One region of the Duganella sp. LjRoot269 genome, then DNA from elsewhere that is predicted to be linked to it. Evidence: predicted binding sites of a transcription regulator. Region 1 holds the regulator's gene; each other region holds the start of a gene.

Region 1 (7,094 bases):
GGCGGGAACAGGCTGGACTGCTGGATGAACCGGTTGATGCCGCTGCTGGCGACGCCGACCAGATGGGCTTCGAACGCGACCGCCAGCTGGGCCGCCATCTCGATGGCGCGCGCGGCGGGCTGGGATTTGTCGGCCTGCACGAGGATGGTTTTATAGGACATGGTCTGCTTCCTTCTTGTCATGGGTGGCTGTGGCAGGGGCAGGCGCCGGTGCGGATGCCGTTCGAAATCCTCCTGGCAGGCCAGGCAGGTCAGCGCGGCCGGCTGCACCCGCAGGCGTTCCGGCGCGACGGCGGCGCCGCAGCTGACACAGCGGCCGTAGGTGCCGGCGGCCAGGCGCGCGCAGGCGCCGTCGATGCGGCGCAAGGCGGTCAGTTCCTCGGCCAGCAGCACCATGTCGCAACCGCGCAACTGGCGGGCCACGCCGGAATCGTCCAGCATGGCCCGGTGCTCCAGCAGCGCCGCCGCCAGCCACGCCGGCGCCTGCGCCAGATGCCGGCGCAGCTGTCCGTCCAATGCGGCGCGCAGCCGGTGCAGACGGTCGGCGAGCTGGTCCAGCTCGGCTGAGGGTGGGGGATTCATGGCTACAATGTACGGGCGCGCGCAGGCCACGTCTGTAGCATCAATTGATCCAGATCAAAATCGCCGGGAATACAAGGCCGGTCGCTATGCGCATGCAAGCCGCCGCGCAACAGTTGCTTTCGAAATATTTTTTGGCATTCGGCGCGGTTCGATCGTATCATCTTGGGCATGAACGCCGGACCGGCGCAACTGTTCAGGATAGTCCGTTGAAAAATCTCCTTATCGAAGGCCAGAGCCTGGAGTGGCTGCTGGCGTCGGCCACCGACGCCATGCTGATTGTCGACCATGCCGGCGGCATCGTGCTGGGCAATCCCGCGCTGGAGCGGATGTTCGGCTACGGCCCCAACGAGTTGAGCGGCATGACGGTCGAGGCGCTGATACCGGCCCGCTTCCACCACGCCCACGTGGGCCAGCGCGGCGACTTTTTCCAGCAGCCGCGCTCGCGCGCGATGGGCGCCGGCGCCGAGCTGTTCGGGCAGCACCGCGACGGCCACGAGTTCGCCGTCGAGGTCAGCCTGTCGCCGCTGCACACCTCGCATGCGCTGCCGCTGGTGCTGGCCACCATCCACGACGTCACCGAACGCAAGAAGGCCGAGCAGGCACTGCAGGAAAGCGAGGCGCGCATGCGCGCCATCTTCGAGACCGCCGTCGACGCCATCATCACCATCGACGAGCAGGGCGTGATGGAGCGCCTGAACCCGGCCGCGCAGCGCCTGTTCGGCTACAGCGAGGCCGAGGCGGCCGGCCGCAACGTGTCGATGCTGATGCCGCAGCCGCACCGCGCGCTGCACGACGGCTACCTGGCGCACTACCGCGAGACGGGCGAACAGCGCATCATCGGCAAGGGCCGCGAAGTCGAGGGCTTGCGCAAGGATGGCAGCGTGTTCCCGATGGAGCTGTCGGTGGTCGAGATGCAGCTGGGCGCGCGGCGCATGTTCACCGGCATGGTGCGCGACATTTCCGAGCGCAAGCTGGCGGAGGAGCACAACCGCCGCCTGATGCAGGAGATCAGCAGCGCCAACGAGGAGCTGACCAACTTCGCCTACGTGGTGTCGCACGACCTGAAGGCGCCGCTGCGCGGCATCGGCTCGCTGGCCGACTGGCTGGCCACCGACTACGCCGAGCAGTTCAACGACGAAGGCAAGGAACACATGCGGCTGCTGATCAACCGGGTGCACCGCATGGGCAGCCTGATCGACGGCATCCTGCAGTATTCGCGCGTGGGCCGGGTCAAGGAAGCGCATACGCCGGTCGACCTGAACCGGCTGCTGGCCGACGTGGTGGACCTGCTGGCGCCGCCGCCGCGGTTCCGCATCACGGTCGCGCCGGGCCTGCCGACCGTGCTGATCGAGCCGACCCGCATCCAGCAGGTGTTCCACAACCTCATTTCCAACGCCATCAAATACATGGACAAGCCGGACGGACGGATCGACATCGATTGCGCCGACGACGGCAGCCACTGGCGCTTCAGCGTGCGCGACAACGGCCCCGGCATCGAGCAGCGCCATTTCGAGCGCATCTTCCAGCTGTTCCAGACGCTGGCCTCGCGCGACCGGGTCGAGAGCACCGGCGTGGGGCTGGCGCTGGCCAAGAAAATCGTAGAAATGTATCAGGGACGGATCTGGCTTGAATCGCAGACCGGGCAGGGCAGCACGTTCTGGTTCACGCTGCCCAAGTCCTCTCCGTCGCAACCCAGAACAGGACAAGCCCATGAAAGTGAGTAACAAACCCATCCTGCTGGTCGAAGACGACCACGTCGACATCATGACGATCAAGCGGGCATTGAAGGAAATCCATGTCGGCAACGCTGTGATCAGCATGGAAAACGGCGAGGCGGGCCTGGAGTATCTGCGCGACCCGGCGCAGGAACGGCCCTGCATCATCCTGCTGGACTTGAACATGCCGATCATGAACGGCATCGAGTTCCTGCAGCAGATCAAGCTCGACCCGTCGCTGCGGCGCATCCCGGTGGTGGTGCTGACCACGTCCGAGGAACAGCAGGACAAGGTGCGCAGCTTCGACCTGGGCGTGGCCGGCTACATGGCCAAGCCGGTCGACTACCGCCGCTTCGTCGAGATGATGCGCTCGATCGACCTGTACTGGACCATCAGCGAGATGCCGTGAACGCCGACCTTGCCGACAACGGCGCCGGCGCCCCAGCCGTATTGCGGGTGCTGATCGTCGAGGACGACGTGGTCGATCGCATGGCGTGCCGGCGCGCCTTCGCGGCCGATGCCACCGGCGGCTTTGCGCTGCTGGAGGCCGACAGCGGCGAGCGCGGGCTCGAGCTGGCGCGCGAGCAGCGGCCCGACTGCATCCTGCTCGACTACCATCTGCCGGACCTGACCGGCCTCGAATTCCTGGCCCACCTGAACGCCGACGGCGCCGGCCAGTCCATCCCGGTGATGATGCTGACCGGCGCCGACAGCGCCGCCGTGGCGGCCGAGGCGATGCGGCGCGGCGCGCGCGACTACCTGGTCAAGGACGTCGACGGCCGCTACCTGGAATTCCTGCCGGGGGCGATCCACCGCATGCTGCGCGAGCAGCGCCTGCTCAACGACAAGCGCCAGGCCGAGGCGCAGTTCCGCACACTGGTCGAGCAGATGCAGGCCATCACCTACATCGCCGAACTGGGCGAGGGCGGCGCGCTGCGCTACATCAGTCCGCAGATCGGCATGCTTGGCTTCACCCCGGCCGAGTGGCTGGCCGACCCCGGGCTGCACGGGCGGCAGATGGATCCGGCGCAGCGCGCGGCCACGCTGCGCGCGCTGGACGATTGCCGCCGCGACGGCAGCCCGCTGCGGCTGGAATACCGGCTGTCGGCGCGCGACGGCCAGGCGCTGTGGTTCCGCGACCAGGCCGAGCTGGTGCGCGACGACGAGGGACGGCCGCTGTTCATGCAGGGCATCATGATCGACATCACGCAGAACAAGCTGACCGAACAGGCCTTGCTGGCGTCGCAGCAGGCGCAGCGCGACCTGGCGGCGCACCAGGAAAGAATCAAGGAACACGAGCGCAAGCGCATCGCCCAGGAAATCCATGACGAGCTGGGCGGCCTGCTGACCGGCATCAAGGCCTATATTTCAGTCAGCATGGACCGCGGCGCGGCGGCCGGCGCGGCGCCCGAGCCCTTGCTGGCCGAGGCGGCAGGACTGGCCCAGGACGCGATCGAGACGGTGCGCCGGGTCATCACCGACCTGCGGCCCAGCGTGCTCGACCAGCTGGGCGTGTGGGCCGCGCTGGAATGGTATGCCGAGCAGATCGAACGCCGCTCCGGCCTGCACTGCGCCTGCGCCATCAGCCCGGCCGCGTCGGCGCTGGAGCTGGGTGCCGAGCGCAGCACGATGCTGTTCCGCATCGCGCAGGAAGCGCTGACCAATGTGGTGCGGCACGCCGAGGCCAGCGCGGTGCAGCTGCGGGTCGACTACGCCGACGGCGTGCTGCAGCTGCGCATCGACGACGACGGCAAGGGTATCGCGGCCGAGCGCTTGCTCAACCGCGAGTCCTGGGGCATCCTCGGCATGCACGAACGCAGCCGTCATTTCGACGGCGAATTGAAAATCACCGGCAGGCCGGGACAGGGCACGACCCTGCTGCTGCGCCTGCCATTGGACGCACACCATGAGCAATAATCCCATCCGCGTGCTGCTGGTCGACGACCACGCGATCGCCCGCAACGGCGTGCGCCTGATGCTGAGCACGGTCGACGACATCCGCGTCGACGGCGAAGCCTGCAACGCCAACGAGGCGCTGCAGCTGGCGCAGGCGCAGGAATTCGACGTGGCGCTGCTCGACATCACCATGCCCGGCAAGAACGGGCTGGAGCTGCTCAAGCAGTTGCGCGCCGAGCGGCCCAAGCTGGCGGTGCTGATGCTGAGCACCTACGCCGAAGACATCTACGCCGTGCGCGCGCTCAAGCTGGGTGCGGCCGGCTACCTGACCAAGGATGCGCCAACCACGGCGCTGGTGGCGGCGGTGCGCAAGGCCGCGTCCGGCGGCAAGCATGTCAGCCCGGCCCTGCTGGAAAAGCTGGCCAGCCTGATCGGCGGCGGCGAGGTGGGCAAGCTCGAGGCGCTGTCGAACCGCGAGTTGGAGGTGTTCAAGCTGATCTCGGCCGGCGAATCGCTGGTGCGCATCGGCGAGACGCTGCACCTGAGCCCCAACACGGTGACCACCTACCGCGCCCGCATCCTGGAGAAAATGGGCCTCGACAGCAATGCCGAGCTGACCCGGTATGCGTTGGAGCACGGCATCATCTAGTTTCATATTGCAAAGGTTGTAGGGGAAGCCCTACAGATTTCTGTCCGGACTCCCCTACGCGACACGGCAGCGAAGCCCGATAACCGCGCGGCCGCCGATCGCCGATACTGTCTCCATACCGCAGCCAACGCTCAGATGCTGCGAAAAACACAACAGGGAGCAGCGAACATGACGACCAACCTCCAACTGGCAACACACAATGGCGGCGCAGTGAGCAGCAGCCAGAACAAATGCGCGGTGTGCGGCTTGAAGAACCTGTGCCTGCCGGTGGGGCTGAACGACGCCGAGGTCAGCCGCCTCGACAAGATCATCGGCCGCCGCCGCCGTGTCGAACGCGACGAGAATCTATGCCGCATGGAACAGCCGTTCAACAACCTGTACGCCGTGCGCTTCGGCCATTTCAAGACCTCGCGCGTCAACCACCGCGGCGAGCAGCAGATCACCGGCTTCCAGATGGCCGGCGAGCTGCTGGGCATGGACGCCATCGGCACCGGCCAGCACGGTTGCGGCGTGGTGGCGCTGGAAGACAGCGAAGTGTGCGAGATCCCGTTCGCCCGCCTGCAGGAATTGTTCGCCGACGTGCCGCAGCTGCTGCAGCACTTCCACCGCATCATGAGCCAGGAAATCATGCGCGAGCAAAACGCGATGATGTTTCTCGCCAATATGCGGGCCGAGCAGCGCTTCGCCTTGTTCCTGCTGAATCTGTCGACGCGCTATGCGGCGCGCGGCTATTCCCCCAACAGCTACCAGCTGCGCATGTCGCGCGAGGACATCGGCGACTACCTGGGCCTGACCATCGAAAGCATCAGCCGGCTGCTGTCGCGCTTTCGCAGCAACGGCTGGATACGGGTCGACAAGCGCGACCTGACCATCGTCGACCGCGCCAGCCTCGAGGCGCTGGCGACCGGCGCCGACCAGGACGGCACCAAGGTGGCCGCCAAGGCGCTCGGCCGCACGCCGGCGGTGGCCTGAGGCAGTGAGCCTGCCTCAGGCTCAGCCCGGCGCGCGTCCCGACCGCTCGACCGCCGTCTGGCAATCCACGCACATCTGCGCGCTGGGCTCGGCCCGCAAACGGGCCGCCGCGATGGCCGCGCCGCACTGCACGCAGGTGCCGTAGCTGCCCGCGCGCACGCGCTCCAGCGCCTCGTCGACGGCGCGCAATTCCATCAATTCGTGATTGAGCAGCGCGATGTCGGTGTCGCTGAGCTGGCATGCCTCGGCCTGGTCGGCATCGATCGCGTAGCTGTTAAACAGGGCCATCTGCTGTTGTTCGTCGGCCTGGTGCAGGCGCTGGCGCAACTGCTGCGCCAGTTCGCGGCGCCGCAGCAGCAGACTGCTGTTGAGCTCGTCTATGACGTGGGCGCTGTCGGGACTCATGTCGATCTCCATTCACTTGTTCAATGCAGCCATCGTAGAGACTCGCCCGTGCAATTTGATTGATGCAAATCAAAAAGGGCCGGCTTCGGATAGAATGGTTTTTCGCGCGCAAGCAGCAGCTTGCACGCTCACTGTGAGGAGAGATGCATGACGGATCCATCGAAGTATGCACCGCCGGCGATCTGGGTCGCGCCGGCATCGTCGGGCGGCACGTTCGGCAATATCAACCGCCCGGTCGCCGGCGCCACCCACGAACAGGAACTGCCGGTCGGCAAGCATCCGCTGCAACTGTATTCGCTGGGCACGCCCAACGGCGTGAAGGTCACCATCATGCTGGAAGAGTTGCTGGCGCTCGGCCATGGCGGCGCCGAATACGACGCCTGGCTGATCCGCATCAACGAGGGCGCCCAGTTCTCCAGCGGCTTCGTGGCGGTCAATCCCAACTCCAAGATACCGGCGCTGGTCGACCGCAGCGGCGCGCAGCCGTTGCGCGTGTTCGAGTCAGGCTCCATCCTGATGTATCTGGCGGAAAAGTTCGGCGCCTTCCTGCCCACGGAAACGGCGGCGCGCACCGAAACCCTGAACTGGCTGTTCTGGCAGATGGGTTCGGCGCCGTTTGTCGGCGGCGGCTTCGGCCACTTTTACGCCTACGCGCCGGAAAAGCTGCAATATCCGATCGACCGCTACGCGATGGAAACCAAGCGCCAGCTCGACGTGCTGGACCGGCAGCTGGCCGAACACCGCTATGTCGCCGGCGACGAGTACACGATCGCCGACATGGCGGTCTGGCCGTGGTACGGCGGCATGGTGCTGGGGCAGTTGTACAGCGCCGCCGAATTCCTGTCGGTGCACGAGTACCGGCATGTGCGGCGTTGG
Region 2 (7,094 bases), 1.1 Mb from region 1:
CATGGTTCTGCCTATGTATACAGGATCGTGAATGGAAATGCCAAAAAGCTTTAACTATACCTAATCATTGTTACGCCCTACGATGCATTGGTCAACAGACAAATTCAAAAACACGGAGGAGCAGACATGAGCACCCTGAGCTATTTGCAAGCCGATATCACCGACCTGGCCGACGCGCAGCGCCAGGCCTACAACGCGGCCTTTTACGAACTGGGCCTGCGCTGGCATTGGGACAGCGCCGACTACGATTGCCAGATGTGCGTGGAGAGCCAGCGCGCGCACCTGCGCCGCTACCTGGAGAGCCGCCACCCGCACATGCTGCGCGTGTACGACGCCGACTTCCTGGTCAACGCGATCCAGGTGACGATGGCGCGCTGCCTGGAAAAAAGCACCGGCGCCGGCGCTGACCCGTCCGCCGCCATGACCAACTGGGCGGTGTTCCAGCACGGCGACATCGGCTTTTGAGTCCGGCCCGAAGTCATTCCAAAGCCAATCAAAAGTCAGTTGCCAATTTGAAATAAATACAAGTTTCTGATTCTTAACCGCGGTCAAGGATTTCGCGGGACGCATCTTCCACAATCGGCTCATTCTCCGGCGGCCTTGAAGCGAAACAGGCGGGGCCGACAGAGTTGAGCTTCCACGATTCGGTAAAAAGGGAACATGTCTGGCGGCAATGCTGGCCAGCCTGTATAACGTAATTCAATAACACCAAGAGATTCGCACAGCGATCCAGAAGGAGACAAGTCATGAGCCATCCAAGTCAAGTGCATCTGACTGACCATGATGCCTACAGCAGGAAAACCAGCAACCGCTGGGTCCAGCTGGTATTCGGCATCATTTGCATGGGGTTGGTCGCCAACCTGCAGTACGCATGGACTTTGTTCGTCACGCCGATGGAGGCCCAGAACCACTGGGGTCTGTCGGCCATTCAATTATCGTTTTCCATTTTTATCCTGGTTGAAACCTGGCTGGTGCCGGTCGAAGGCTGGCTGGTCGACAAGTTCGGTCCGCGTCCGGTGGTGGCCATCGGCGCCGTGTTCGCGGCGGCCGGCTGGATCATCGATTCCCGCGCCACCACGCTGACCGAGCTGTATATCGCGGCAGTCATCGCCGGCATCGGCGCCGGCTGCGTCTACGGCACCTGCGTCGGCAACGCGCTCAAGTGGTTCCCGGACAAGCGCGGCCTGGCCGCCGGCTTGACGGCCGCCGGCTTCGGCGCCGGCGCCGCGGTCACCGTCATCCCCATCGGTAACATGATCCAGGACTCGGGCTACCAGCATGCGTTCATGTTCTTCGGCATCCTGCAGGGCGTGCTGATCCTGATCCTGGCGATGTTCATGGTGCGGCCGAAGGCGCCGCGTGGCGTGCAGGTGGCGCCGCGCATCGTCACCACCAAGGTCGACTACCCGACCGGCAAGATGATACGCCAGCCGCTGTTCTGGCTGATCTATGCGATGTTCGTCGCCGTCGCCGCCGGCGGCCTGATGGCCACCGCGCAGATCGGCCCGATCGCCAAGGACTACGGGCTGGCCAAGCTGCCGATCACGCTGTTCGGCATCACGCTGCCGCTGCTGACGATGACGCTGTCGATCGACAACCTGTGCAACGGCTTCACCCGTCCGCTGTGCGGCTTCATCTCCGACCGTCTGGGCCGCGAGAACACCATGTTCGTGGTGTTCCTGGGTGAAGGCCTGTCGATCCTCGGGCTGATGAAGTTCGGCCACGATCCGGTCGCCTTCATGGTGTTCGCCGCGCTGTTGTTCCTGTTCTGGGGCGAGATCTTCTCGATCTTCCCGGCCATCTGCGCCGACACCTACGGCGTCAAGTTCGCCGCAGGCAACGCCGGTACGCTGTACACCGCCAAGGGCACGGCTTCGCTGCTGGTGCCGCTGGCCTCGGTGCTGTCGGCCGGCGGCAACTGGGACCGGGTGTTCATCGCCGCGGCCAGCATCACGATACTGGCCGCCTGCGCCGCCAAGTTCATCCTGGCACCGGCCCGCAAGCGCTTCATCGAAAACGCCAACGCCATCCACGACGACGAGAACAAGGTGGTCACGACCGGCTATCACGGCCGCAACATGGACGGCGTTCCGCTGGCCAGCAAGCAGGCAAGCTGACCCGGCTGCCATAACACCGACCGGCCGGGCCATCCGCCCACGCCGGTCCGGTGCCGGAAGGCGCGCCGCGAACCTCGCCGCCCGCCGTCCCTCCCTCGCGCGGCCTGTCGCCGCGCTCCCGTAGCGCTCCAAGGAGAATCCAAAATGATACAACGCTGGCTGCGTTTCCAGCACCTTGACACGGTGCGCTTCGGTACCCTGGAAGGCAACAAGATCCGGGTCTACCAGGGCGACATGTTCGACTATCCGACCATGACCCCGTACTGCCTGCACATCGACGATGTGACGCTGCTGACGCCCGTGGTGCCGGGCAAGGTGCTGGCGATGTGGAACAACTTCCACGCGCTGGGCCAAAAGCTGGGGCTGGAACCGCCGCCCGAGCCGCTGTACCTGCTGAAGACCCCGAATTCCTACCTGGCGCCCGGTGGCACGATCCGCCAGCCGCTGTGCGACGCCAAGGTGGCGTTCGAAGGCGAGCTGGCCATCGTCATCGGCCAGACCTGCTTCAACGTCGCCGAAGAAGACGCGATGCAATACGTATTTGGCTATACCTGTGCCAATGATGTGACCGTCAACGACATCATCAAGCGCGATCCGACCTTCCCGCAGTGGGTGCGGGCCAAGGGCTTCGATACCTTCTGCCCGTTCGGCCCGGTGATCGCCACCGGGCTGGACCCGGCCATGCTGGTGGTGCGCACCTTCCTCAACAGCGAAGTGCGGCAGGACTACCCGATCAACGACATGGTGTTTTCGGTGGCCCAGCTGGTCAGCCGGATTTCACGCGACATGACGCTGGATCCGGGCGACATCCTGCTGTGCGGCACCTCGGTCGGCGTCGGTTCGATGCGGCCGGGCAGCATCATCGAGGTTGAGATCGACGGCATTGGCAAGCTCAGCAACCGTTTCGAGTAAAACCAAGGAGCAGCAACATGAAGATCGCAATAGTAGGCGCGGGAGCGATAGGGGGGTATGTGGGAGCGATGCTGGCGCTGGCGGGGGAGGACGTGACGTTCCTGGTCCGCGGCGCCAACCTGGCGGCGATACGCGGCAACGGCATCAAGCTGATCGCCCATGACGGCGTGGAGCGGGTCGCCACCAACGTGAAGGCCACCGACGACTATGCGGCCGCCGGGCCGCAGGACATCGTCATCCTGGCGCTGAAGGCGCATCAGGTGGCGGCGGTGGCGGGACAGCTGCACAAGCTGTTCGGCCCGGACACCTGCGTGGTGACCATGCAGAACGGCATCCCGTACTGGTATTTCCACCGCCACGGCGGCGAGCTGGCGGGACGCCATGTGCGCAGCGTCGATCCGGACGGCGACCTGAGCACGCTGATCCCGCCGGAACGGGTGATCGGCTGCGTGGTCTACCCGGCGTCGGAACTGGTGGCGCCGGGCGTGGTGCGGCACGTCGAGGGCGAGCGCTTCCCGGTGGGCGAGCTGGACGGCTCGAACAGCGACCGGGTGCACATGGTGTCGGAGTGCCTGACGCGCGCCGGCTTCAAGGCGCCGGTGCTGGAGGACATCCGCGCCGAGATCTGGCTCAAGCTGTGGGGCAACCTGACCTTCAACCCGATCAGCGCGCTGTCGCACTCGACCTTGGTCGACATCTGCCAGTTCCCGCTGGCGCGCGAGCTGGCGGCCGACATGATGCGCGAGGCGCAGGCCATCGCGGCCAAGCTGGGCATCAGCTTCCGCGTGACCCTGGAAAAACGCATCGCCGGCGCGGAAAAGGTGGGCCAGCACAAGACCTCGATGCTGATGGATATCGAGGCGGGCAGGGGGCCGGAGATCGACGCGCTGGTGGGCTCGGTGGTGGAGCTGGGTAGGCTGACCGGCACGCCGACGCCGCATATCGATTCGGTCTACGCGCTGGTCAAGCTGCTGGAGCGCACCATGGCCGAGGAAAGCGGCCAGGTGCGGCTGCTGAAGGTGGCTTGAACGAAAAAAAGCCGCCTGTCCGCGTCGCGCGGGCAGGCGGCTTTTTATCGAATATTACATGCCCCAGTGGAAGGCGGCGTCCGACTTGTCGCCCTTGGTGTCGGCGTCCAGCTGCTCGCGCAGGCGCACGGCCAGCAGGGTCTCGATGAAGCCGATCAGGCTGAACGGGGCCGCCGGTGCGGTGCCTGGAATGGTTTGTTTGTTGGTAATGGTGGTCATGGTAGTTTCCTTTAAGATAAAAATCGGTGCCAGCGCGTTGGGTATGAAACGAGTATAGGCAGGCCGGCTGCCCACCGCTAATTGCGAGCCCCTATATCAGATATGCCATTTCTGAATAATATCTATGAGAAATGCGCTTTAGCCTGATATTTCTAATTTCGGGAAACTTGACCGCGGTCAAGTTTTCACTGGCGTTCCGTCAGATTTTACCTTGATTTTTCAAACGGCTGAGCGTCTCCGGCGACAGGTTCAGGTACGACGCCAGTTGTTTCTTCGGCAAGCGCTCGAACAATTCCGGGTGCTTGCGCACGAAACGGTGCACCCGCCCGGGCGCGTCGAGCAGATGCAGGGTGATGGTATGGCCCATGATCTCGCTCATCAGCCGCATCACCTCGAACTCGAAATTGTGCTTGATCTGCGTGTGGCTTTCCAAAAACGCCACCCACTGCGGCATCGGCAGCTTGGCCACGCGCACCTTGGTCACGCCGACGATGCTGTACGGCGTCGGCGTTTTCAGGCGCCAGGCCGCGTAGCTGGTCTCGATGTCGCGCTCGGCCGCAAAGCGCAAGATCATTTCCTTGGCTTCCTGGTTGGTCACCACGCGCTTGAGCACGCCGTCGAGGATGAAGTACTGCTCCATCTCGTGCACGCCCTGGTTCAGCAGCAGGTCGCCTTTCTGGTAGTCGACGATGGTGAGGAAGGGTTCGAGCGACGCCATCTCGCTGTCGCGCAGCTCCTTCAGGACCAGGTTCTGCCGAAGTTGGACACGGATGATGTTGCGTTCAGGATGGCTAGCCAACAGCGTCATAGATTGTTCGATACTTATTTTGAAATGTTGGACATCTTCCGATGAAAATTGACCGCGGTCAATGAGAGAAAACAAGTGCGCTCGCTATGATGGCCCCAACAACTAGCCCGGACCGTGTAACCGGGGAGTCGCGTGGCAGGACCTTCATTAAACCAATATAAGAGACACTCATCATGACAAATAACACACAGTCATCCGAACAGACCGACGGTTTTCACCTGGTAATCGATGCACTGAAACACAACGACATCGACACCATCTTCGGCCTGGTGGGCATTCCGATCACCGACCTGGCGCGCCTGGCGCAGGCTGAAGGCATGCGCTTCATCGGCTTCCGTCATGAGCAGCACGCGGGCAACGCCGCCGCCATCGCCGGCTACATGACGCAGAAGCCCGGCATCTGCCTGACCGTGTCGGCGCCTGGCTTCCTCAACGGCCTGACCGCGCTGGCCAACGCCACCACCAACTGCTTCCCGATGATACTGATCAGCGGTTCGAGCGAGCGTGAAATCGTCGACCTGCAGCAGGGCGACTACGAAGAGATGGACCAGCTGAACGCCGCCAAGCCGTACGCCAAGGCCTCGTACCGCATCAACAAGGCCGAGGACATCGGCATCGGCGTGGCGCGCGCGATCCGCGCCGCCGTCTCGGGCCGTCCCGGCGGCGTCTACCTGGACTTGCCGGCGCAGCTGCTGGCGCAAGTCATCGATGCCGAGCACGGCCGCAAGTCGCTGGTCAAGGTGGTCGATCCGGTGCCGCGCCAGATTCCTGCGCCGGACTCGGTGCAGCGCGCGCTGGACTTGCTGAAGGGCGCGAAAAAGCCGCTGATCCTGCTGGGCAAGGGCGCCGCCTACGCCCAGGCCGATGCCGACATCCGCGCGCTGGTTGAAGAGTCCGGCATTCCCTACCTGCCGATGTCGATGGCCAAGGGCCTGCTGCCCGACACCCACGAGCAGTCGGCCTCGGCCGCCCGTTCCTACGTGCTGGCCGAAGCCGACGTGGTGGTGCTGGTCGGCGCCCGCCTGAACTGGCTGCTGGCGCACGGCAAGGGCAAGACCTGGGGCGTGCCCAAGCAGTTCATCCAGATCGACATCTCGCCGACCGAAATCGACAGCAACGTGGCGATCGCCGCGCCGCTGATCGGCGACATCGGTTCCTGCGTGTCGGCGCTGCTGAGCGGCATCCGCAGCGGCGGCCACGGCAAGCCCGACGCGGCCTGGACCGGCGCCATCGCCGAGCGCAAGGACAAGAACCTGACCAAGATGGCCGGCATGCTGAACCAGAATCCGTCGCCGATGAACTTCCACAGCGCGCTGCGGGCCATCCGCGACGTGCTCAAGACGCGGCCCGACATCAACGTCGTCAACGAAGGCGCCAACACGCTGGACTTCGCCCGCAGCATCATCGACATGTACGAGCCGCGCAAGCGTTTCGACTCCGGCACCTGGGGCATCATGGGCATCGGCATGGGCTACGCGATCGGCGCCGCCGTCACCAGCGGCAAGCCGGTGGTGGCGATCGAGGGCGACAGCGCGTTCGGCTTCTCCGGCATGGAGCTGGAAACCATCTGCCGCTATGAACTGCCGGTGGTCACCATCGTCTTCAACAACAACGGCGTTTACCGCGGCACCGACGTCAACCCGACCGGCGGCAAGGATGTCGCGCCGACCGTGTTCGTCAAGAACGCCCGCTACGACAAGATGATCGAGGCCTTCGGCGGCGTCGGCTACCACGTCACCAACCCGGAGGAAATGACCAAGGCGCTGACGGAAGCGATCGCATCGGGCAAGCCGACGCTGATCAACGCCGTCATCGACGAAACCGCAGGCACCGAGAGCGGCCGCCTGACCAACCTGAATCCCAGCACTGCAGGCAAGAAGTAAGTCTAATTACATCAGGAGACTAGACATCATGACTAAACCGTTAGAAGGCATCAAGATCATCGATTTCACCCACGTGCAAGCCGGTCCGGCCTGCACTCAGCTGCTGGCCTGGTATGGCGCCGATGTG
Region 3 (7,094 bases), 1.7 Mb from region 1:
GCTGCGCGGATTCGGAGATCAGGCCCTTCTGCTGGGCCTTGGTGCGCAGCACCACCGGATCCATGCCCTTGCCGTCGTCCTGCAGCACAATCATAACGCTATTTGCTTCCTGCCATGCTTTGAGCGAAATATACGACTTGGCCGGCTTGCCTGCGGCCAGGCGGTCCTCCGGCGATTCGACGCCGTGGTCCAGCGAGTTGCGCAGCATGTGCACCAGAGGATCGTACAGGCTGTCCACCACCACGCGGTCGACTTCGGTCTCCGCGCCTTCGATGGTCAGTTCGACGTCCTTGCCCAGGTCTTTGGCCAGCTCGCGCACCAGGCGCGGGAACTTCTGGAACAGGCGGCCGACCGGCTGCATGCGGGTCGCCAGGGTGGCGCGCTGCAGTTCGGTGGAGTAGCGCGAGGCGCGTTCCAGCGTTTCCGCCAGCGTCGCCATCAAGGTCTGGGCCTGGCCTTCGAATTTGAATTGCAGCAGGCGTTCCAGCAGCACGGCGGCCTGGTTGGCGGCCTGCACCGATTCGCCGGCCACTTCCAGCAGCGCGTCGAGCTTGACGGCGTCGACGCGGATCGACTCTTCCTTGACCGGCGCGGCCTGCGGACGCTCTTCGCGCGCCTCGCGGGCCTTGGCCGGAGCGGCGGCCGTGGTTGGCGCGCCGGCTTGCACGGCGGCCACGACAGCGGCGAGCTCGGCGGCGGGAATCGCCGACGCCGATGGCGCGGCTGCGGCGGCCGGCGCTGGCGCCGAACGCGTGTAGCTGCCAGGCGGCATCACGGTTTCGTACATGCCTTCCCAGTCCAGGCCATCGGCCGACGGCGCGGCGGCCGGAGCTGCCGCGGCGGCGACCGGCGCGGCGGCCGCAGGCGCGGGCGCCGGGGCGGCTGCCTTGGGCGCGGCGGAGCTGGTCTTGCCTTCGATGGCGTCGGTCAGGATGATTTCCAGATCCTTCGGCATCGCCGGCAGGCTGTCCGGCTCGGCGCCATTGTTCAGTTCGGCGAGCTGGTCGGCCACGAAGCCGGACGCCTGCAGCGCCGCCTCGATCGCGATCGGCGTCACCGGCGCGGCGCCGGTGCGCAGCGCGTCGAACAGGTTTTCCGTCAGGTGGCACGCCGCCACCATCGCAGGCAGGCCCATGAAACCGGCGCCGCCCTTGATGGTGTGGAACGAGCGGAACACCGCGTTCAGCGTCTCTTTGTTGTCGGGGTCGCGTTCGAGCCGCAGCAGATGCTCTTCAACGTTGACCGCAAGATCCATCGCCTCGACGACGAAATCCTTGAGCATATCGTCCATTAGAATCCCAGATCAGCAAGCAGGTCGTCGACATTGTCCTGGTTCAGCGCTACGGTCGGAGCCGATGGGCCGGACATCAGAGACACTTCTTTTTGCGCGATTTTCTCGCGTACCGCCGGCGGCGCATTGTCGCGCAGCAGTTCTGCCAGTTCGTGCTCCACCGTCTTGGTGATGTTCACGACTTTCTTGATCAGTTGGCCGGTGATGTCCTGGAAGTCCTGGGCCATCATGATTTCCAGCAAACGGGCTTTTTCGGCCTCGGTGGCGGCCGACACGGCCACCGCAAACGCCTGCGAGTCGCCCGCCAGTTGCTTGAACTGCTCCAGGCTCAGCTTGCCGGCGAACAGGTCGGCCCAGCGGTTTTCCATGTCCTTGGATTTTTTCGACAGCGAGTCCTGCTCAGGCATGCCCTCGTCCAAGGTGTTGAGCACCTTGTTGGCGGCTTGCTCGGTCAGCGTGGCGACGTACTCGAGGCGGTCCTGGGCGTCGTTGATTTGCGACGACGCCTCGGTCAGCGCCTTGTCGTAGCCCAGTTCGCGTAGCGAATCGTGCAGCAGGCGGACGATGCCGCCAAGGCGTTCGAACATCGGCTTGTCTTCGCCGTCGGCCGCGGCTTCGCCGGCGGCGGGAGCAACCGCGGCGGTCGGGGCCGGAGCGGCTACGGGGGCGGGAGCCAGTGTGGCAGAAGAGACTTGGTCAAACAGGCTTTCCAGGTCGTCTTCCGCGGCGGCTGGTGCGGGGGCAGGCGCTGGAGCGGGCGCTGCGGTCTTGCTCTGAGCAGACACTTCATCAAATAATGCGTCGAAATCATCAGCGGCGTTGGTCATAATCCCTGCTTCTCCATAATTTGTAAAATTGCTGCCCGAAACTTGCATGCCATTGATGCAGCTTGGCAATATAACGCACGTACCCGAGTGTAGCAGGGCGCAGCCAGATTATTCAATCCCAGAGTCGGCTAGCCTGCCCTGCGCTCCGGGTGCTGGCCAAGTTTCGTTGTATTTGGAGATACTAACATCGGATACATCGTCAAAACACGCCTTGAGACACAAAAGTAGTGCCCCTATGCAAAAAAAGGCGGTAAAAAGTATGAAAGCCGACACTAGTACCATGGGATAAAGCGGATTTATTTGATAAACATCAAGTATTTCCAGACTAATAATAATGTAAATCGCGACTACAATTAAAGTAGCGCGTTGGTTTGAAAAGGAGGTTCGCCATGTACCGGAAAATCTTGATCACCACCGACGGTTCGGCCGTATCCAGTAAAACCGCCTGTGCCGGGGTCGCTTTTGCCGAGCAGATGAAGGCAGAGGTGCTGGTGCTGTTTGTAGCGCCGGAATACCAGTACCCGATCTATGTGGAAATCATTCCTCCCAGCTACCCCAGCGAGGAGGAATACCGGGCCTCGATGCTGCGAGCGGGCAAGGAGCACACGCAGGACGTGGTCGATTCCTGCGCGCGCCGCGCCGTTCCCTGCGAGGCAATGACGGTGTTTGCCGAAAGCGCGGCGCTGAAGATCGTCGACGTGGCGGAAAAACACCATTGCGACCTGATCTTCATGGGCTCGCACGGCCGCAGCGGCTGGGGCCAATTGTTGCTGGGCAGTGTAACCAACAAGGTATTGTCACATGCCAAAATTCCTGTGCTGGTTCACCGTCTCATCAAGGAGCCAGGCAAATAAAAAGCGCATATCAGATGCTTTTTATAGTAAGATAATAAGCTTAGCTCAAGCGCAACCATAAATACCATTAATCACTTTTTATAGCAGCCCCCTTATGATTCGAATTGTCATCGCCGACGACCACACCATCATGCGCGAAGGTCTCAAGCGCATACTCGATGGCGCGCCGGACATCGATATCGTGGGGGAGGCCATCGATGGCTTCGAGGTGCTGGGCCACGTGCGACAGGGCGGGTTCGACCTGCTGCTGCTCGATTTGTCGATGCCCGGCCGCAGCGGCGTCGACCTGATCCGCCAGATCAAGGCGGAGGCGCCCAAGCTCGCCATCCTGATCCTGACCATGCACGAGGAAGAACAGTACGCGGTGCGCGCCATCCGTGCCGGCGCCCAGGGCTATCTGACCAAGGAAAGCGCCGGCACCCAGCTGGTCGGCGCGATCCGCAAGGTCGCTTCCGGCCGGCCCTACATCAGCACCGAAGTGGCCGAGCAGCTGGCCTTGAACATCATGATGCCGAACGAGAGCCTGTTGCATAAGCAGCTGTCGGACCGCGAGTTTGAAGTGTTTTCTTTATTGGTCGCGGGAAAGTCGATCACTGAAATCGCCAACAGCCTGCATCTGAGCGTTAAAACCGTCAGCACGCATAAAACCCGGATTATGCAGAAAATGGGCATGAATTCCCTGTCCGAAATGGTGCAATATGCTGTCGCGCACCGCTTGTTATCCCCGTTCAAAACCTGACCTCCGACCGGATCAGTAGGAGTACTCCTACAATCCTGCGCTAGCTCCTATGCGCATATTCAGCCATTGCTGATATCTATCTCCCCCCTCCGTTGGCATACTGAAACCATACGATTTTGCTGCACAGCTACAAGATCCGCAGCACGGTGCCGCATGACAAACCAACAGGAAACAAAGCAACGCGGCACACCCCAGTTCCCTTCCATTCGAAAAGCAATACCTGTACACAGGAGAACAACATGCTGTCTACGCATACGTCTGAAATTCGTCCAGCCACCACCACGACGATGCAGTCCTCGTCGATGGAAGCGGGCCGCCAGCGTCAGGGGCGGCTCTGGTCGAACCTGAAGGAAGTCTGCGACCTGCTGCATATACCGGCGGCCTGCTCGGTCACCACGGAAGAACTGCTGTTCCAGCACGTTCAGTTCAAGACCGGCCAGCGCATCCACACCATCGGCCAACCCTTCGATACCTTGTACATCGTCAACTCCGGTTTTCTGAAAACCGTGCTGATCGACGAGTTCGGCAATGAGCAGGTGCTCAGCTTTCCGATGAAGGGCGATATGCTAGGCGTGGACGGCATCCACACCCGTCATTATTCCTCAGAGGCCGTGGCATTGTCCGATTGCGACCTGATACTGCTGCCGTTCAAAAAACTGACAGCGTTAGGAAGAGTCCATCTTGAACTGGAGAATATGATGTACGGCGTCATGAGCCGCGAACTGGTGCGCGAACAGGCGATGATCGGCATGCTGGGCGCGCTCAGCGCCGAGGCCCGCGTGGCGCGTTTCCTGGTGTCGCTGGCGGAGCGCTTCGCCCAGATGGGCTATTCCAGCAAACTGTTCAACCTGCGCATGACGCGCCATGAAATCGGCAGCTACCTGGGCCTGACCCTGGAAACGGTGAGCCGCACGCTGTCGGCTTTCAACGAGATCGGCCTGATCAGCGTCGATCAACGCACCATCGGCATCAAGGATCCGGAGGCTCTGAAAACTCTGCGCCGCCTGCCGCCGTCCCGTACCCGCGCCAAGCAACTGGCGGCGGCCAAAACCAAGGGCAGCGAAGCGGTGCCTCCGGGACAGTTGCTGGCAGCGCTGTAGCCGCGCAGCCCACAGCGCAGTCCGACAAATTTACCCAGCCTTCGGCCCGGCCTCCCAGCTGGGTCTTTTTTTGTCCCGCCTCCGCGCGCAGCCCGCACGATAGCCAAATAAGGCTTGCATTCCGTTCCGCCTTCCTCAATAATGAATACAAATGCGAATCATTCTTATTTAAGGAAGGAAGACTATGCCCACCACCCTGCCCGCCACGCCACCGGCAATCGCCGCCCGTCCCGCCGCCAGCGCCACCGCGCACGCCGTGGCGCCGGTCAAGCGCATCAGCAGCGCCGGCCTGATGGACGGTGGGCGCGAGGTCGAAATCGAACATGCGGGGCGGATTTACCGCCTGCGCATCACCCAGCTCAACAAGCTGATTTTGACCGCCTGACCAGGCGCGTTTGATCGCGTACCCGGGCGCCGCCGCGCCCACTCCCCTGAGTAGCCAGCAGTACCGCCAGCCAGACTCCCCCCTTTCGAACCAAAGGAGCGTTTGATGGCCATAGACCGTAGCAATCCGATTTTTCTCGCGCCCTCGCAGGGCGGGCACAATCCAGAACTGATGCTGTCCGCCGTGCTGCATCTGATGTCGCACTACACCGCCGGCAACGACGACGCCGGCGGCTGCGTCAAGCTGGCCTCCGTGATCGAGCGCCACCTGAAAGCGCTGGCCGGCCTGCCCGACCTGGCGCCGGTGCTGACAGCCACCTGCCAGCAGTTGTCCGAGCAATGGGCACAGGTGGTCGAGCGCAATATGCAGTTGCAGGAAAAGAGCAATTTCCTCAGCCGCATCATGGCGCGCGCCCGCACTGCGCCGGCCACCGCATAGGAGCCGGCCATGTGCGACAAACACGATACGCCGGCTGCCATGTTCCAGCCCAACGACGACACGCAGGCCTCGCGCCGCCGCAGGCTGTGGGAACTGAGTCACGCCTGCCATTGCCCGCTGGTCGGCGTCGGTTTTCCGCTGGGCGTGTTGCGCAAGCTGGTGGACAAAGTCACGTCCGGCAAAGTGGTGGCCGACGATTATGAAGTGCACGTGGGCGCCGTCACCGAGTGCGGCAGCCGCAACCGCTTGTCCGAGGCGCTGCAGAAGGAGCTGGAGCGCCGCTATGCCGCCGTGCTGCTGCGCTTCCGCGCCGCCAAGACCACCGAACAGGTCGCCGCGATGTGGCGCGCCGCCGTCGCCAACGGCGACGTGGCCGGCGCGTTCTGGGCCGGCCTCACGCATCCGCGCTGCAGCGCCGAGCTGGAAGAGCAGATGTGCCGCGACCTGCACATGGTGCAGCACCAGGCCGGCGCCTGCGTGCGTGCAGATATCGGCAAGTTCAACGCCACGCTGGCCGAGAACGCACGCCTGGCGCACGACCTGAACAAGGCGCAACAGCGCGGCGCAGCGCTGCTGGCGGAAAAGACCGCCGACGCCGAAAGGCACGCCGTGCAATTGATGCAGCTGCGTGCGCAGGCGGTCGGCAAGGACAGCATGATCGATTCGCTGCGGACGGAGCTGGAGCAGTTGCGCGAGTCCATCCCCGGCCTGGAATCGCGCGCCAAGCTGGCCGAGAGGCTGGCGCAGATGGAGGAGCGCGAACGCGCGCTGCGCAACCAGATCGTCGAGCTGAAAGTGGAAGCGATGCGCTCCGCCGAACCGGCAGCGCCGATACAAGAAGAGACTCGTCAGGTCGTCGAACACGTGATGAAAATGCCCCTGCGCCTGAGCGACCGCTCGGTGCTGTGCGTGGGCGGGCGCAGCGGCAACGTCGCCACCTACCGCGAACTGATCGAACGCGAAGGCGCGCAGTTCTCGCACCACGACGGCGGCCTGGAGGACAACGCCAACCGCCTCGACGCCAGCCTGGCGGCGGCCGACCTGGTGATCTGCCAGACCGGCTGCATCAGCCACAGCGCATACTGGCGGGTCAAGGACTACTGCAAGCGCAACGGCAAGCGCTGCGTCTTCATCGACAACCCCAGCATCTCAAGCCTGGCGCGCGGCCTCGAGCAAGCCGGCGCAGAGTAAAGACGACGATGCGGAACGCGCGTCAATAGACGGTCAATAAACGTCGCGCCGGTAGCGGCCGGCGGCGGCCAGCTGGTCCAGCCGCTCGCGGCCCAGGATGGCGGCCAGCGCCTCGTCGACGCCGCCGGCCATGCCCTCCAGGCTGCCGCACACATAGATGGCGGCGCCATCGTCGATCCAGCCGCGCACCGCTCCGGCGTGCTCGACCAGGCGGTCCTGCACGTAGCGGCGCGGGACTTGGTCGCGCGAGAACACCATGTCCATTTGTT
Region 4 (7,094 bases), 4.0 Mb from region 1:
TGACGGCGGCCGCCGGATAGACGCAGCTGCGGGTGGGCTGGCCGTCGATGTGCACGGTGCAGGCGCCGCATTGCGCCATGCCGCAACCGAACTTGGTGCCGGTCAGGCCTAGCTGCTCGCGGATGACCCACAACAGCGGCGTATCGTCCTCCGCCTCATATTCTCGTACGACGCCATTGACGTTCAACTTAGCCATGCAGATCTCCTGAATTTCGGTTGCCGGGAATAGACCGCTGGTGATACTACACCCGCTACCAAAACTTTGCATTACGGAGATTGTTTCTGCCTTATTTCGCCAAAATCCCCTGCGCCAGCCAGTGCTGAAGATGGCCGGCCAGCGCCAGCATAGCCTCTTCGCCGGCCGCCTCGCACACCTCGCCGAACGTGGCGCCGACGGCGACAAGGCGCAGCGCATCCGCCTCCAGCGCGGACAGGGAACGGAAATGCGGCTGCTCGCCCTGGCGCCATATCAGCCAGTGCATCACGGCGCCGGATTCCGCGGCCTCCGGCGGTTCGTCGCCCGCGCCCAGCGCCTGCCACAGGGCGACGGCGTTCCAGCGCAGATCCAGCAGGTGCACCGACGGATGCAGCCTGAATTGCAGCGCGCCCCACGCCTCCGGCGCCACCGCGCTCATCTCGGCGGTCCCCAGCGGCAGGGCATCCTCGGCGTCAAAGGCCAGGCTCAAGGCCCACTCAAGGCCCGCCAGTTCGGCGATGAAGGGATATTCCTCCAGCCGGGCCGCCGTGTGTGCGGCAAACTCGCCGCCGAACCAGCGCAGGTTGGGGTGGCGCGACGGATGCGCGGCGATGTAGCTGTCGGCCAGGTCCGCGAACATGTCGTCGCCGACGAAGGTCCAGGTCTTGTCGTATGCCTCGCACAGCGCCTGTTTCAGGCGGCTGCGGTAGGCGCGGTGATAGATGGCCAGCCGGGCATCGGCCTTCAGGCCGTACTGCTCGCGCACGGCGGCGTGGATGGCGCCTGTCGCCTGGTCGGCCAGGATGTAGTCCTGGAAGTCGCCCTGCAACCGCTGCAATGCGCTCATGCCGCCTCCGCAAAGGCGCGTGCGCGCCGCAGTTCGGCCGTCAACTCGGCCAGCGGCGGGATATTGTCGTCGCGTTCTATCATCGTCGCGACGGGGCCGAAGCGGCGCAAGGCTTCCGCATACAGCGCCCACACCGGATCGGATACTTCACGGTCGTGCGTGTCGATGATGCAGCCTTCCTGCACGCTGTGGCCGGCGAGGTGGATCTGCTGGATGCGATGCCCGGGCAGCGCGTCCAGGTAAACCAGCGGATCGAAACCGTGATTGACGCTGCTGACGTAGACGTTGTTCACGTCCAGCAGTATCAGGCTGTCGGATTCCTCGGCCACGGCGGCGACGAAATCCCATTCCTGGAAAGTGTCCGACTCGAAGGACAGATAGCTGGACACGTTCTCCAGCAGCAGCGGGCGTTCCAGGTAATCCTGCACGCGCTTCACGTTGCGCACCACGGTGGCCACGGCTTCCTCGGTGTAAGGCAACGGGAACAGGTCATGCATATTGGTGCCGTGCGTGCCGGTCCAGCACAAATGGTCGGACACCCACAGCGGCTGCACGCGCTGCATCAGCTTCTTCAACTCGCGCAGATAGTCTTGCGACGGACCTTGCGGCGTACCGATGGACATCGACACGCCATGCATCGCCATCGGATAGTCCCAGCGGATGCGGTCCAGCATGGCCAGCGGCTTGCCGCCGGGGACCATGTAGTTCTCGGACAGGATCTCGAACCAGTCGATGTCATGCCCGCCGGACGGTGCGTCGATGATTTCCTGGTAGTGCGCAGGGCGCAGCCCGAGGCCGAAGCCCGGCGATGACAGTGTAGTGTTCATGGATGATCAGCGGATCAGCGCCGGCCGGGCCGGCGCTATTGAAATTACTTGTCCAGGTCGACGATCTTGCCCTTCTTGGCGAAGCAGGCGCCGGCCTTGGTGGCGAGGAAGCCGTGGCCCTTGCAGGAGTTCTGGCCCTTGCACGCGTTTTCGGCGGTGGCGCAATCGCTCTGGCCCTTGCAGCTGTTGATGCCGGCGCAGTGCACGGTGTCGTCGGCGCTGACGGTCGACGTGGCGGCGATCGCCGATGCAGACATGGCCATGGTTGCGACGGTGGCTGCCATTGCTGCGAAACGGGTGATGTTGTTCATGTGGTTCTCCAAAAAGTAAGTTGGGTTGGTGCTGCATGCCTCTGTCGCCGCCATGTCCGCATTACTTACACACCCCACAAAATATTTTTTCAATTTTGACTTGGATCAAAGTTTTTACCGCGCCGCGTCAATAGACTTGGTCTCGTTACTTAACGACGACAAAAGAGGAAGTGAAATGAGCAAGTCTTTAGCAGCAGCAGTGTTGACCACCCTGAGCCTGGTCGCAGGCAGCGCAGCGATGGCGGAAGAAACCCCGTGGCTGGTGCGCGTGCGCGCAGTGCACCTGGACCCCGCCGACAAATCCGATCCGGTCGGCGGCACCGGCGCCTCCGACCGCCTCAGCGTGAGCAGCAAGACGATTCCGGAATTCGACGTGTCCTACTTCTTCACGCCCAACCTGGCGGCGGAGCTGGTGCTGACCTATCCGCAAAAGCATGACGTGTCGCTCGACGGCGCGAAAATCGGCAGCTTCAAGCACCTGCCACCCACGCTGCTGCTGCAGTATCACTTCGTGCTCGACGCGCCGGTCAAGCCGTACGTCGGCGCGGGCGTGAACTACACCACGATGTCCAAGGTCGATCTCCTCGGCGGCAAGGGCGGCCTGGAACATGACAGCTTCGGCCTCGCGCTGCAGGCGGGCGTTGACTACGCCATCGATAAAAAATGGTCGCTCAACTTCGACGTGAAGAAAGTGCAGATCCGCAGCGACGTCTTCATCAGCGGCGCCAAGGCCAGCCGCGTCAAGGTCGATCCGCTGATGGTCGGCGTCGGCGTCGGCTACCGCTTCTGAGTCAGATAGCCGAGTAGCGTTGGGCCAGTCCTTGCTGGCGCAACGCCTCGGTCAGGAAATCCACGAAGGCCCGCGTTTTGGCGGGCAGCAGTTTCTGGCTCGTGAAGTAGAGCGCGATCGGGCCCATGTCCTCATACCAGTCCGGCAGCACGCGCTGCAAGGCGCCGCTCTCCAGGTGCTGCGCCACGTCCGCCACCACCAGCGGCGCCACGCCCATCCCCAGCAAGGCCGCGCCGCAGATCGCATCGGGATCGTTGATGAACACGCGCGGCTTCAGCTGCGCCGCCATCTCCTCGCCGTGACGGTTGCGCAGCATGCGTACCTTCACGCGGCCGCTGTGCGGCGAGCGCATCGCAATCGCATCGAGCGAAGCCAGGCCGGCCGGCGTGGCTGGCAGTTCGCGCGCCTCCAGATAGGACGGCGACGCCACCAGTATCACATGTGCCGGCGCCAGCTCGCGCGCCACCACGCCGGGCGTCAGCTCGAAGCCACCGCCGATGGCCGCGTCGAAACCGCCGGCGATCAGATCGACGGGGCGGTTGTCGAAACTCAGGTCCAGCGTCACACCGGGATAGCGCGCCATGAAAGCCGGCATCAGCGGCAGTATCTGTTCGCGGCCGAAACGCGGCGCCACGCTCAGTTTCAGCACGCCGGCCGGTTCGCCCGCCTTGGCCGTCACTTCGGCGATGGCGCCCTGGATGCTGTCCAGCCCCGCGCCGACCGACTGCAGGAAGCGCTCGCCGGCCTCGGTCAGTTTCAGGCCGCGCGTGCTGCGCTGGAACAGGCGCACGCCGAGGTTGCGCTCCAGCTGCGCCACGTTGCGGCTGACGGCGGCCGGCGTCAGCCCCAGCCGCCGGGCGGCCGCCGAGAAACTGGCCGATTCCGCGCTGCGGACGAAGGATTCCAGATTGGACAGGGTTTCCATGCGTTACATTTCAACGTTTGATTGAAAGTGATACTAAATACCTGATACTACCGCTATCAGGCCGGCATGGCCATACTGGATTCATACCAACCCTCACATCAAGGAGCTAATATGAACATCGCCATCATCGGCGCGGGCGCCATCGGCACCGCCATCGCACGCCAACTGTCCCGCGCCGGCATCGCCGCCTCCATCGCCAACAGCCGCGGCCCGGAATCGCTGGCCGCGCTGACCGCGGAACTGGGCCCCCAGATCAAGGCCGTCACCGTCGAGGAAGCCGCCAAGGCCGACGTGGTATTCATCGCCGTGCAGTGGAGCCGCGTCGCGGACGCCGTGCGCGATCTGCCGGCCTGGAACGGCCGCATCGTCATCGACGCCAACAACGCCATCGAGGCGCCGTCGTTCAAGGCCGTCGACCTGCGCGGACGCGCCTCCAGCGCCGTGGTGGCGGAACTGCTGCCCGGTGCGCGCGTGGTCAAGGCTTTCAACCATCTGGTCGCGGCGCTGCTGGCTGCGGATCCGCAAGAGGAAGGCGGCCGCCGCGTGCTGTTCTACTCGGGCGACGACGCCGATGCCAAGCACACCGTCGGCCAGCTGATCGAAAAGCTCGGCTTTGCCGGCATCGATCTCGGCACGCTCGATGGCGGCGGACGCCTGGCGCAATTCCCCGGCGGTCCGCTGCCGGTGCTGAACCTGGTGCGCTACGCCTAACGTTGCTCCATGGCGACATTCCCAGCATTAAGGTGACATGCGCGGGCAATTTGAGGAACAATCAAGTTCCCTGAGTGCCCGTTTTCGCTTCTTAGTGAAGGATAGCCGCCATGTCATTCGACCACGTCAAAATCGGAACCCGCCTCGGCTTCGGCTTCGCCATCGTACTGACGCTGCTGGTGGCCGTGATCGTGCTGGGACTCAGCTCGATGACCCGCATCGGCAGCCGCACGCGCGACATCGTCGACGACAAGAACGTCAAGATGGAGGCCGTTAATCACATGGTCGACAACGTGCGCAACATCACGCTGTCGGTGACCAATATCGTGGTCGTACCGAGCACGCCGGAAGTGAACGCCGAGGTGGAAAAAATCGCCGAGTCGCGCAAGAAGTATGGCGAGGCCAAGAAGATTCTCACCGGGCGCGCCATCGACGACAAGGAAAAAGCCATGCTGGCCACGCTGGACGGCCTGCTGAAGGAAGGCGCCGCAAAGAACAACAAGGTCATCGAACTGCGCAAGGACGGCGAGATCCAGGACGCCACGTCCTATTTGACGCAGACCGCCGCACCCAGCCTGCGCGGCGTGCTGAAGGCGCTGGAAGATATCCTGGTCTATGAAACCGCGCAGGCCAGGCAGGCCAGCGACGAAGTCGAGTCGGTGCTGCGCACCGCGCAGATGGTGCAGATCGGCCTCGGCGCGCTGGCACTGGCGCTGGGCGGCGGCGTGGCGTGGTTCATCACGCGCTCGATCACGGTGCCGCTGAACGCGGCGGTGGACCTGGCCGAGACGGTGGCCGGCGGCGACCTGTCGACGCGCATCGACGTGCATGCGACCGACGAAACAGGCCGCCTGCTCGGCGCCCTCAAGTCGATGAACGACAGCCTGCTGAAGGTGGTCGGCCAGGTGAGGCAAGGCACCGACACCATCGCCACCGCATCGAATGAAATCGCCGCCGGCAATATGGATCTGTCGGCGCGCACCGAGGGCCAGGCCAGCTCGCTGGAGGAAACCGCGTCGTCGATGGAGGAGCTGACCAGCACCGTCAAGCAGAACGCCGACAACGCGCGCCAGGCCAACACGCTGGCGCGCAGCGCGTCGGAAGTGGCGACCAAGGGCGGCGCCATCGTGGCCCAGGTGGTCGACACCATGGGCAGCATCAACAGCTCGTCGCGCAAGATCGTCGACATCATCGCGGTCATCGACGGCATCGCCTTCCAGACCAATATCCTGGCGCTGAACGCGGCGGTGGAGGCGGCGCGCGCCGGTGAGCAGGGACGCGGTTTCGCGGTGGTGGCGTCCGAGGTGCGCAACCTGGCGCAGCGTTCGGCGGCGGCGGCCAAGGAGATCAAGGAACTGATCTCGGCCTCGGTGGCCAACGTCGACGACGGCTCGCGGCTGGTCAACGAGGCCGGGCAGACGATGGGCGACATCGTCGACAGCATCCGGCGCGTGACCGACATCATGGGCGAGATCACCTCTGCCAGCAACGAGCAGACCATCGGCATCGAGCAGATCAACATGGCCATCACGCAGATGGACGAAGTGACGCAGCAGAACGCGGCGCTGGTGGAACAGGCGGCTGCGGCATCGCAAAGCATGCAGGAGCAGGCGGCGGCGCTGGCGGCGGTGGTGGGCTTCTTCAAAACCGGGGCGGCGCCGGGGACCGCTATAATGTTGCATACTCGATAGCACACACCAACGGAAGCCGGCCCATGCGCAAGATCCTGATTGTCCTGACCTCATTGATGCTGACCGCCTGCGTCGACGATTCGGCGTCGTACTATGCGGACAGCAGCGGCAATCACGCGTTGACCATCCACCGCTCGCAGAAGCATTTCTGGAGCAGCGCCAGTAGCGTCGAGCTGATCATGCAGCGGCTGCCGGACTGCCTGCGCCGCATCCAGCTCGACGAGATGCCGGCCGACGAGGTGGAGATCGAGCTGCTGTCCGGCGGCGACAACGTGTGGACGCTACGCGCCGGCAAGCAGATGTGGCAGGTCGAAACACAAACCTGCACGCAATATCCGGACGTGAAGGGCGACGGCGGCGAGCTGATCGGCGTATTCCGCGCCGACGGCGGCAAGCTGGTCTTCGAAGCCGCCGTCCTCGAACCCGTCAAATAAACCCGGGGTCAGATCCGACATTTGGACACGAGCTCTGCCGTAACGGCCGTTACGGCAGAGCTCGTGTCCAAATGTCGGATCTGACCCCGGATTTTAGCGCAGCGCCAGGCGGGCCGGGCGGCCGGCGGGGGGCTGCTGGTCGCCGTTGAGCTTGAAGCGGCACACCAGCTCGGCCAGCATGCCGGCCTGCTCCTGCATGCTGCCGGCCGCCGCCGCGGCCTGCTCCACCAGCGCGGCGTTTTGCTGCGTCACCGAATCCATCTCCGTGATCGCCATGTTGACGTGGCCGATGCCCGTGCTCTGCTCGCTCGACGCTTCCGTGATCGCCGCCATGATCTGCGTCACCCGCGACACGCTGGCCA

What was found. The regulator FNR, encoded in region 1, switches genes on or off when oxygen is low (the NO sensors DNR and NnrR bind a similar motif). The targets are predictions, from matches to a motif close to TTGATNNNNATCAA.
Region 2: the regulator FNR is predicted to act here: its motif matches at 5,133-5,146, upstream of oxc (oxalyl-CoA decarboxylase).
Region 3: the regulator FNR is predicted to act here: its motif matches at 2,419-2,432, upstream of ACSQ3S_RS25735 (universal stress protein).
Region 4: the regulator FNR is predicted to act here: its motif matches at 2,277-2,290, upstream of ACSQ3S_RS00200 (OmpW/AlkL family protein).

Annotation. Positions count from the first base shown of each region.
Region 1 covers NZ_CAXUSL020000001.1:4,011,624-4,018,717, reverse strand. Annotated here, with positions in the region: gene ACSQ3S_RS17985 (universal stress protein) at 1-581, opposite strand, end outside; gene ACSQ3S_RS17980 (sensor histidine kinase) at 788-2,305, shown strand; gene ACSQ3S_RS17975 (response regulator) at 2,292-2,705, shown strand; gene ACSQ3S_RS17970 (response regulator) at 2,702-4,213, shown strand; gene ACSQ3S_RS17965 (response regulator) at 4,203-4,841, shown strand; gene fnr (fumarate/nitrate reduction transcriptional regulator Fnr) at 5,010-5,813, shown strand; gene ACSQ3S_RS17955 (TraR/DksA family transcriptional regulator) at 5,835-6,218, opposite strand; gene yghU (glutathione-dependent disulfide-bond oxidoreductase) at 6,366-7,094, shown strand, end outside.
Region 2 covers NZ_CAXUSL020000001.1:2,922,867-2,929,960, forward strand. Annotated here, with positions in the region: gene ACSQ3S_RS13170 (LysR family transcriptional regulator) at 1-3, opposite strand, end outside; gene ACSQ3S_RS13175 (hypothetical protein) at 127-465, shown strand; gene oxlT (oxalate/formate MFS antiporter) at 747-2,117, shown strand; gene ACSQ3S_RS13185 (fumarylacetoacetate hydrolase family protein) at 2,262-3,029, shown strand; gene ACSQ3S_RS13190 (2-dehydropantoate 2-reductase) at 3,047-4,057, shown strand; gene ACSQ3S_RS13195 (hypothetical protein) at 4,112-4,276, opposite strand; gene ACSQ3S_RS13200 (Crp/Fnr family transcriptional regulator) at 4,476-5,084, opposite strand; gene oxc (oxalyl-CoA decarboxylase) at 5,258-6,967, shown strand; gene frc (formyl-CoA transferase) at 6,996-7,094, shown strand, end outside.
Region 3 covers NZ_CAXUSL020000001.1:5,756,738-5,763,831, forward strand. Annotated here, with positions in the region: gene ACSQ3S_RS25725 (chemotaxis protein CheA) at 1-1,291, opposite strand, end outside; gene ACSQ3S_RS25730 (protein phosphatase CheZ) at 1,291-2,118, opposite strand; gene ACSQ3S_RS25735 (universal stress protein) at 2,508-2,972, shown strand; gene ACSQ3S_RS25740 (response regulator) at 3,067-3,711, shown strand; gene ACSQ3S_RS25745 (Crp/Fnr family transcriptional regulator) at 4,014-4,811, shown strand; gene hemP (hemin uptake protein HemP) at 4,996-5,196, shown strand; gene ACSQ3S_RS25755 (hypothetical protein) at 5,302-5,634, shown strand; gene ACSQ3S_RS25760 (DUF2325 domain-containing protein) at 5,644-6,825, shown strand; gene ACSQ3S_RS25765 (sulfite reductase subunit alpha) at 6,859-7,094, opposite strand, start outside.
Region 4 covers NZ_CAXUSL020000001.1:44,135-51,228, forward strand. Annotated here, with positions in the region: gene ACSQ3S_RS00180 ((2Fe-2S)-binding protein) at 1-196, opposite strand, end outside; gene ACSQ3S_RS00185 (HvfC/BufC N-terminal domain-containing protein) at 288-1,043, opposite strand; gene bufB (MNIO family bufferin maturase) at 1,040-1,870, opposite strand; gene bufA2 (BufA2 family periplasmic bufferin-type metallophore) at 1,915-2,181, opposite strand; gene ACSQ3S_RS00200 (OmpW/AlkL family protein) at 2,357-2,971, shown strand; gene ACSQ3S_RS00205 (LysR family transcriptional regulator) at 2,973-3,896, opposite strand; gene ACSQ3S_RS00210 (NADPH-dependent F420 reductase) at 4,008-4,607, shown strand; gene ACSQ3S_RS00215 (methyl-accepting chemotaxis protein) at 4,718-6,298, shown strand; gene ACSQ3S_RS00220 (hypothetical protein) at 6,322-6,732, shown strand; gene ACSQ3S_RS00225 (methyl-accepting chemotaxis protein) at 6,826-7,094, opposite strand, start outside.